3 regions of the Desulfothermus naphthae genome follow, and region 1 is predicted to be linked to each of the others. Evidence: riboswitches for the same ligand, from Rfam matches in the RefSeq annotation. Region 1 holds a riboswitch; each other region holds the start of a gene.
What was found. Region 1 has a riboswitch for cobalamin ahead of ACYQ1E_RS02415 (ABC transporter substrate-binding protein). Riboswitches for the same ligand answer to the same signal wherever they lie in the genome.
Positions count from the first base shown of each region.

Region 2: it holds a riboswitch for cobalamin, as region 1 does, so the genes downstream of both, ACYQ1E_RS03420 (carbohydrate porin) here and ACYQ1E_RS02415 (ABC transporter substrate-binding protein) in region 1, are expected to answer to the same signal.
Region 3: it holds a riboswitch for cobalamin, as region 1 does, so the genes downstream of both, ACYQ1E_RS03750 (TonB-dependent receptor plug domain-containing protein) here and ACYQ1E_RS02415 (ABC transporter substrate-binding protein) in region 1, are expected to answer to the same signal.

Region 1 covers NZ_BAAHYQ010000001.1:505,282-507,552, forward strand. The annotation lists gene ACYQ1E_RS02405 (FecCD family ABC transporter permease) at 1-35, opposite strand, end outside; gene ACYQ1E_RS02410 (substrate-binding domain-containing protein) at 41-334, opposite strand; gene ACYQ1E_RS02415 (ABC transporter substrate-binding protein) at 335-1,102, opposite strand; cobalamin riboswitch at 1,379-1,694, opposite strand; gene ACYQ1E_RS02420 (metal-dependent transcriptional regulator) at 2,065-2,271, shown strand, end outside.
Region 2 covers NZ_BAAHYQ010000001.1:712,618-714,888, reverse strand. The annotation lists gene ACYQ1E_RS03420 (carbohydrate porin) at 1-890, opposite strand, end outside; cobalamin riboswitch at 1,065-1,274, opposite strand; gene ACYQ1E_RS03415 (tetratricopeptide repeat protein) at 1,450-1,974, shown strand; gene ACYQ1E_RS03410 (hypothetical protein) at 2,041-2,271, shown strand, end outside.
Region 3 covers NZ_BAAHYQ010000001.1:785,458-787,728, forward strand. The annotation lists gene ACYQ1E_RS03750 (TonB-dependent receptor plug domain-containing protein) at 1-1,185, opposite strand, end outside; cobalamin riboswitch at 1,312-1,499, opposite strand; gene ACYQ1E_RS03755 (hypothetical protein) at 1,571-1,975, opposite strand; gene ACYQ1E_RS03760 (vWA domain-containing protein) at 2,105-2,271, opposite strand, start outside.

The DNA.
Region 1 (2,271 bases):
ATAAAACCCCTGGAAGACCTTTTAAAACCAACCATATTTTTTATCCTTTATCAGGAAGTTTGGTAAAAAATTTCAGTCTATATCCTGGGAATTTTTCTGGATGAAGGATTGCTGCAATCTCTTTAATTATCTCATCTAACCTATCCATTGACTGAGAGTAATTGGGCAGAGGTGAATAAACTGCTCCTTTTGTTAGGGGTTTTATATCTTTGATTAAAGGATTTATCTTAGCCAGTGCTTCTTTAGAAGATGCACCTGTAATTGAAGTGCGATAAGTGACCAATATATCTGCCTGTCTTCCGCTGGAGAGAAACCTCTCCAGAGATATCTCCATTCAGGAACTCCCCCTAATATCGCTAAAGAGATAGTCTCCACCTGCTATTTCAACAATTTGTGCAGACCAGGAATCCCCTGGTTCAATTAACACCCTTTTTTCATAAATATCTCCCCATATTACCTTTGGCTTTGATGAAATATCTTTTAATTTTGTATTTATATCTTTTATAGTCCTCTTGACCCTCTTTACAAATTCCTCTGCTACCTCTTCTTTATTAAAGAATTGAGATAAAAATAACATAAATTTCATTCTAGTATTGAGATCCATTGCACTTTTAGTTGTTGTTACAATGCATTTAATACCCATTTCTTCTAATTTAGGTATATCTGCCAGATTCCAGGTAAACACTACTTCAGGACTTGCTTTTTTAATGAGCTCATAATCAACTGCATTGGATTCACCTACATATATAATAGATCCATTTTCAAGGCCATGTTTTACATAGTCTATTGTCCAGTAATCTTTTTTATGAGTAACTCCAACTAGAGTATTTAATACTCCAAGGCCCCTAAGAAGGGAGACATTGTATCCTGAATATGCAATAACCCTTTTAACCGGGATATATATTATTTTATCTTTGGTGTATTGTTTTGGCGCTTTTATGCCTTTTGGCACCAAGACAAATTTTCTGCCAACACCATCTGTAATTTCTTTTACTCCGTTGGATAATTTTTTTATTGAAAATTCTCCAAAGGACTCAAATGTAGAAGAATGGCATGAAAATAATAGAAATAAAATTAATACACACCACAAATATTTACTCATTGGCATAAATATCCTTAATTAAATTGTTCAGGAAAACAAAAACAACTAATTACACCAGGATCACAATTATAGATAGAGCTATTAAATAAAAAACTTCTTTAAACAATAACTGGTATCAAATTGAAAGATAGAGTTGATGAGTCATTTTGTTCCTCCTTATGCAATTTATTTTTGCATACTAAGGAGGAAGCTTCAGGCGGGTTCTCAGGAAATGGGCTTTAGCTTAAGGCAAGTGACCATTTCCGAGAACGAAGCAGTTAGCCTCGAAGCTTCGTCCTTTTTTATTATCTCTAGGCCGGTCTTCCGACTCGAGGATCATCCTACTCGCCCTGTTGAATACTTAAGGATATTCAACAGGACTCGCCCTGGTGAATAGAATTTCTTTTTTGGGATGTTTACCAGAGCGAGCTGGAGCCTTCCCCTTGGCACCTTTAACCGAACTCCTTAATTTTTGAAGATTCCTGGCCAAAAGGTGTCAAGAGTGGCGATAATTCCAGCTTTCGTCCCCTCTCACGGCTGCGGGCCAGTGCCGGATTTTCACCGGCTTCCCGTTTCACCCTGAAGTCAGGGAACCTAGAGATATTTTGTTTTTTCAAAGGAACTTATCTTTGGAATCTGACGTTGTCAACCATATTTTTTAAAACCTTAAAAAGACATGGCTTAATAGTATTTATGACTTATACTGGTTTCCTTTAAATGAGGAATTTAAAGAGAGAATATTGAGAAGTATTATCTGAGGAATAATTTGATGGGTCGCTTTTAAGATGGAGCAAGGTCGAAGGCCACAGCAAAATAGCTGTCGGTTGGTTGGTGCAATATTTTTAACCAGTATTTATGGGTATTACAATTATTTTGCCATTATTTTGTTTTTTTTAATTTTAACAAAGAAAGAGCTTGACATCAAGGCCATGAAATAATAAATTAGATTGATGAAACATTTTGTGGATACTCAAATAAAAAAAATGGACACTAAAACCAAAAATAAACCCATTACTCCCAAGATGGAGGACTATTTAGAGGCAATAGTTGGCCTGGAAGAAGAGAAAAAGGCCGTGAGGGTCAAGGATATTGCTTCTAAAATGGGAGTCAGCATGCCTACTGTCACAAGTATGCTCAAAAATCTATCAAAAATTGACCTGGTTGAATATGAAAAATATGAATATATTGAA
Region 2 (2,271 bases), 210 kb from region 1:
ATTCCCCCTGAATACATAGTATCAAAATCTACTTTTGCATCGTCATCTTGCCATCCAAACCTAAAAAATACACCAAAAAGTTCTCCTATTTTTTGATCTGCTGAAATTCCCATTCCCTGATATTTCTCTTCTGAGTTATCCCATCCCTCGAACTCTTCTGAAGTAATATAACCTATTACCCTATAATTACCTTCACCAACAGGTGTATTTAAACTACATCCAATTTCACCACCATAGTAGTTATAAGATTTTGTATCATTCTCATCTTGTGTTTCCCATTTATCAGTTTTTGAGTCCATGGCCAGGGCCTTGAGATAAAAATTTTTATAAGAAAGTTCAACTACACCGCCTGAATCGTAGGATGGCAAATTCAATAAAGGATTGTTGACAAATACTTCATTCATAAATTGACTCAATTCATCATTGGCAAATTCATTTTCATCTAAATATCCTGTTGAATCAATGATACCAATGGTACCGGATAAGGAAATATCTTCGGTTAAATTAAATGTATGTTTATACCAAGCCTCTAATAAATAATCTCTACTTCTGCCATTGATGTCTTCTACATCGTCTTCTAGGTCATCTGCATATGAGGCCAGTATAAATGGGGATTTATCATGTAAACTATTACCTGATGCATAACTTAGAGTAACCTGAAATTCATCTATGTCAGTTGGATGAAGATTAAAGCCAATATCTGCAGCAATAGCACCTCTCCCAAGGGAATCATCATTATCTTCAGAATCATAATCAAGATACTGATATGTGCCTGCTATGGACACATCCAGAGACAGTTGTTTGGTGATGTCATAACCGTAGACATAACTTTTAAAACCAGTTAATACAGAAAACACTAATGCGACCAAAAAGATTTTTTTGTGTGTCATAAATACCTCCTCCTTTGATTTTTTGTGTTATTTGTTAAACTAAAATGTTACTATACCATGTTTATAAAAAAATCAACTAAATTTATATATAAAAATAAAAAAATCCCTGAGAATTATAATTCTCCGGGATTTCCCGTTTTTATCCCTTTCTATAAAATATTACCCCTTTTCCCGAGGGTATATTTTTTTCAGGCAGGTCTTCTGACTCTAAGGATCCTCCTACTCACCACGCCTTCCCACCAACCACCTAAGATTAAATCTTAGGGGCCTTGGCAGTGGCATATCTGTGGCTTTCGTCCCCTTATTACAGCCGCGGGCCGGTTCCGGATTTTCACCGGATTCCCTTTTAAGCCTTAAATCGGCACCTGATGGAGGGCTTTATATTTTATCTTTATTTTTTTGTCAACCTCTATAAAAATTTTGTAAATTATCTCTTGTCAGGGAACTCTTTTGTGTATAAAATTTCTTTTCATTTTACATTAAAGTAGGCCCTTTTGATGATTGTTTTACATCCATAATAAAGGTGTTTTTGTTTCAGAGATTGGGAGAAAATTTTTTTATGAAAAAGACCAGACTTAGTAGAAGAGAGTTTTTATTTGGTTTTAAACACAGATTTTCTTTGGAACCCACTCATTACACATCTATTGTTCATGGCCCTGGAAAAAAAGCTGACGAGTTTTTAAACCAGGGAAAATACCTTGATGCCAAAGAAATTTATTTAGAAATACTTAAAAATAATCCAGATAATTTAGTGGTTCGTCAAAAATTAGCCTATTGTTATTATAAGCTAGGAGATATACAAAAGGCTCTGAAGGAATTTTTAGAACTGAGGAAAAGAGGAGTAAAGAATAATTTTTTATCTCTTTATTTAGGACTTTGTTTTGCATATATGGATGATATGGAAAATGCCATTAATTCTTTAAAAAAATTTTTTGACATTACCAAACCAATTGTACAAAGGGCAATAAATCTACAAATTGCACTTTATGATTCCAACATGGCAAAAAAGGAAGACTTGATCGACTCTATTGAGCAAGCCATAAAAGAACAAAGTAAAATGGAAAGTACCTTAAATAATAAGTAGAAATATTTAAGTCACACCTTTATAAAATACATTTAAGTCAAAAAAGTTAGGAGTTAAGGAGGATAAATGAAGAGTTTATCAATTCTAAAAAAGATTGCAAAAAAGATCGCCTCATTGGATAATAGAGTTGTAGAAGTTTTTATACATTCTGATTTTCCAAAGGATCCTTTAAAGGATGATGAAGTATATTTTGTGTGTCATTTGTTAGATCCAGAAATTACACACGATTTAAACGTATTTAATGAGAAAGGTACAATGTGGTCTCTTGAAATATTAGATAAATTATCTCCTTTTTTA
Region 3 (2,271 bases), 280 kb from region 1:
GGCATAAGTATTCATAGTTTCATCCATAACATCACCAATTACACTTCCGTCTTCTTTGGTATTTTTCCAATGTGCTTTTATAAAATTGGAATCTATACCAAAAGTTAAATAACTAAAATTCATAACTGGCATGGAGGCTTTAACTTGAGCACCAATATTCCTTCCCCAATAATCACGATCTCCATACAGGAACAAAAAGGGAGGTCCAAAAGGAGCAGGATTATCAACAATATGTTCCCATTTTCCTTCAACCTTATCATAATTAGTGAAGATCCTTGCTTCAATGTTTAAATTGTTAAAAAGAGAGGTATGTCCATTAAGATTCCAGAAATATGATTTTTTCTCTTGATCTTTTTTACGTTCTACTGGAAGAAACACGGTTGAACCCATCTCTGTGTCAGCTTTCATATAGTTTCCTGTAAATGTTATGCCAGTGACATCAGAAAAGTCATAGTCAAAACGTCCAAAAAATCTTGTATCGTCATAATTTGAATATTTATTTACATCTTTGGATCTTTTATTAAAACCACCTGTTGCAGGATTATAGATGTAATCTATTTGATTATCCCTACGATAATGGTTGTCTATGGTTCTATAACTTCCATTCAGAGAATAAGAAAACTTTCCTTTTCGTCCAACAACGCTAGCTCCCCCTTCTCTAAAATCATGTTTTCCACCCTTAAACATTGGAACAATATCAATGCCTTCTTTTTTTCTTTTCTTCGAAATAATATTAATAACTCCTCCCATTGCATTACTTCCGTAAAGTGAAGAAAAAGGACCTTTAACAACCTCTACACGTTCAATAGAAGATAATTGAAATTGGTTGAAATTAAGAAAACCTGTAATGGGTGAGTTAAGAGGCATTCCATCCATCATAAGCATTACCCTTTTGCTTCCACCTATGCCGCGGATGTAAACACTTATAGGAGGACCAAAACCAACATCTGAATATCTTCTGATATCAACTCCTCCAAGTTTTCTTAAAATATCGTCTATGTTGGTTGCAGAAGAATTTATAATATCCTTCTCTTTAACAACATCTACATTAGCGACCACCTTTTCAGCAGACCTTGGAGAACGGGTTGCAGTAACTACTATTTCTTCTATCTTATGAACTTTTTGGGCATTACTTAATCCTGGGAGAAAAAGAAAGATTAATAATGTAATAAAAGTTCTTTTCATTTTAACCTCCTCCTTTTCTTAAATTTTATTCAAAAAAAAGAGTCCCTGAACCGCACACAGCAGTCCAGGGACTCCCGTTTTATCCCAAAGGACCTCAGCTTATAGCTTTGGGCATCCGCCAAAGCTAATGCCTATGTTACTCAGGCAGGTCTTCTGACTCTAAGGATCATCCTATTCACCACGCCTTCCCAGGAGCATCCCTGCTCCCAGTGGCTTAATGTGGCTTTCGTCCCCTTATCACAGCCGCGGGCCGGCTCCGGATTTTCACCGGATTCCCTATTAAGCCTTACGGCACCTGAGTGACAAACTTTTTATAATATGTCTAACTATGTGTCAACTCCCTAAACACAACTGTCCATTTTGACATTATCCTTTTTCTTTTGTGTTATTTCAACATTAATTTTAACACACTAATCAAAATTCCAGTAAAAGTAGCAATCTGACCCAGCCAGAATATAAACATCCACTTTATGGTGTCTGCACGCCACTTGTGTATCTCTGTCCTTAACTTCTCTTCTGTGGCTTTTATCTCTCCTCTTACTTTTCCTTCTATTGCTTTTATTTCCCCTCTTAATCTTTCTTCAGTGGCCTTAAGTTCATCTTTAGTTACAAGCTCTTTTGTTAATTCATCTTTAAGCTCTGTCTTAATAATAACCTTTTGCTCTTTTGCCTTCTCTTCTATTGAATAAAGGCCTTTCTCTATTGCTTCTATTACCTTTTTCGCAAGTTCAGGGTCTGAGATAACTGCCTCTACACTCTTTGTTATCTCATATGGAAGATAGCCATGCATAAAAATGTTTCCCTAAATTACTTCTAATCTTCCGCCAGGTGTTGTGATATCCTTCTATTCTAAGAGTGTGGGATTTGATTTTAATTTTTAACCTTACAGACTGTGGTTTGCAAGAAAATTCTTTTTATTTCATACTAAATTTAAGTGCTCTGTTTTTATCTGATCAACCAAATTCACTAAATTTTCTGCTTTTAGGTCTTCAAGTAAAAAGTATTTCCCAGAAAGCCATTTTGCTAATTCTTTTGCAAGATCCATTTTGAGAAAATTCTTTTTTAACTCACAATCTATAACCACAC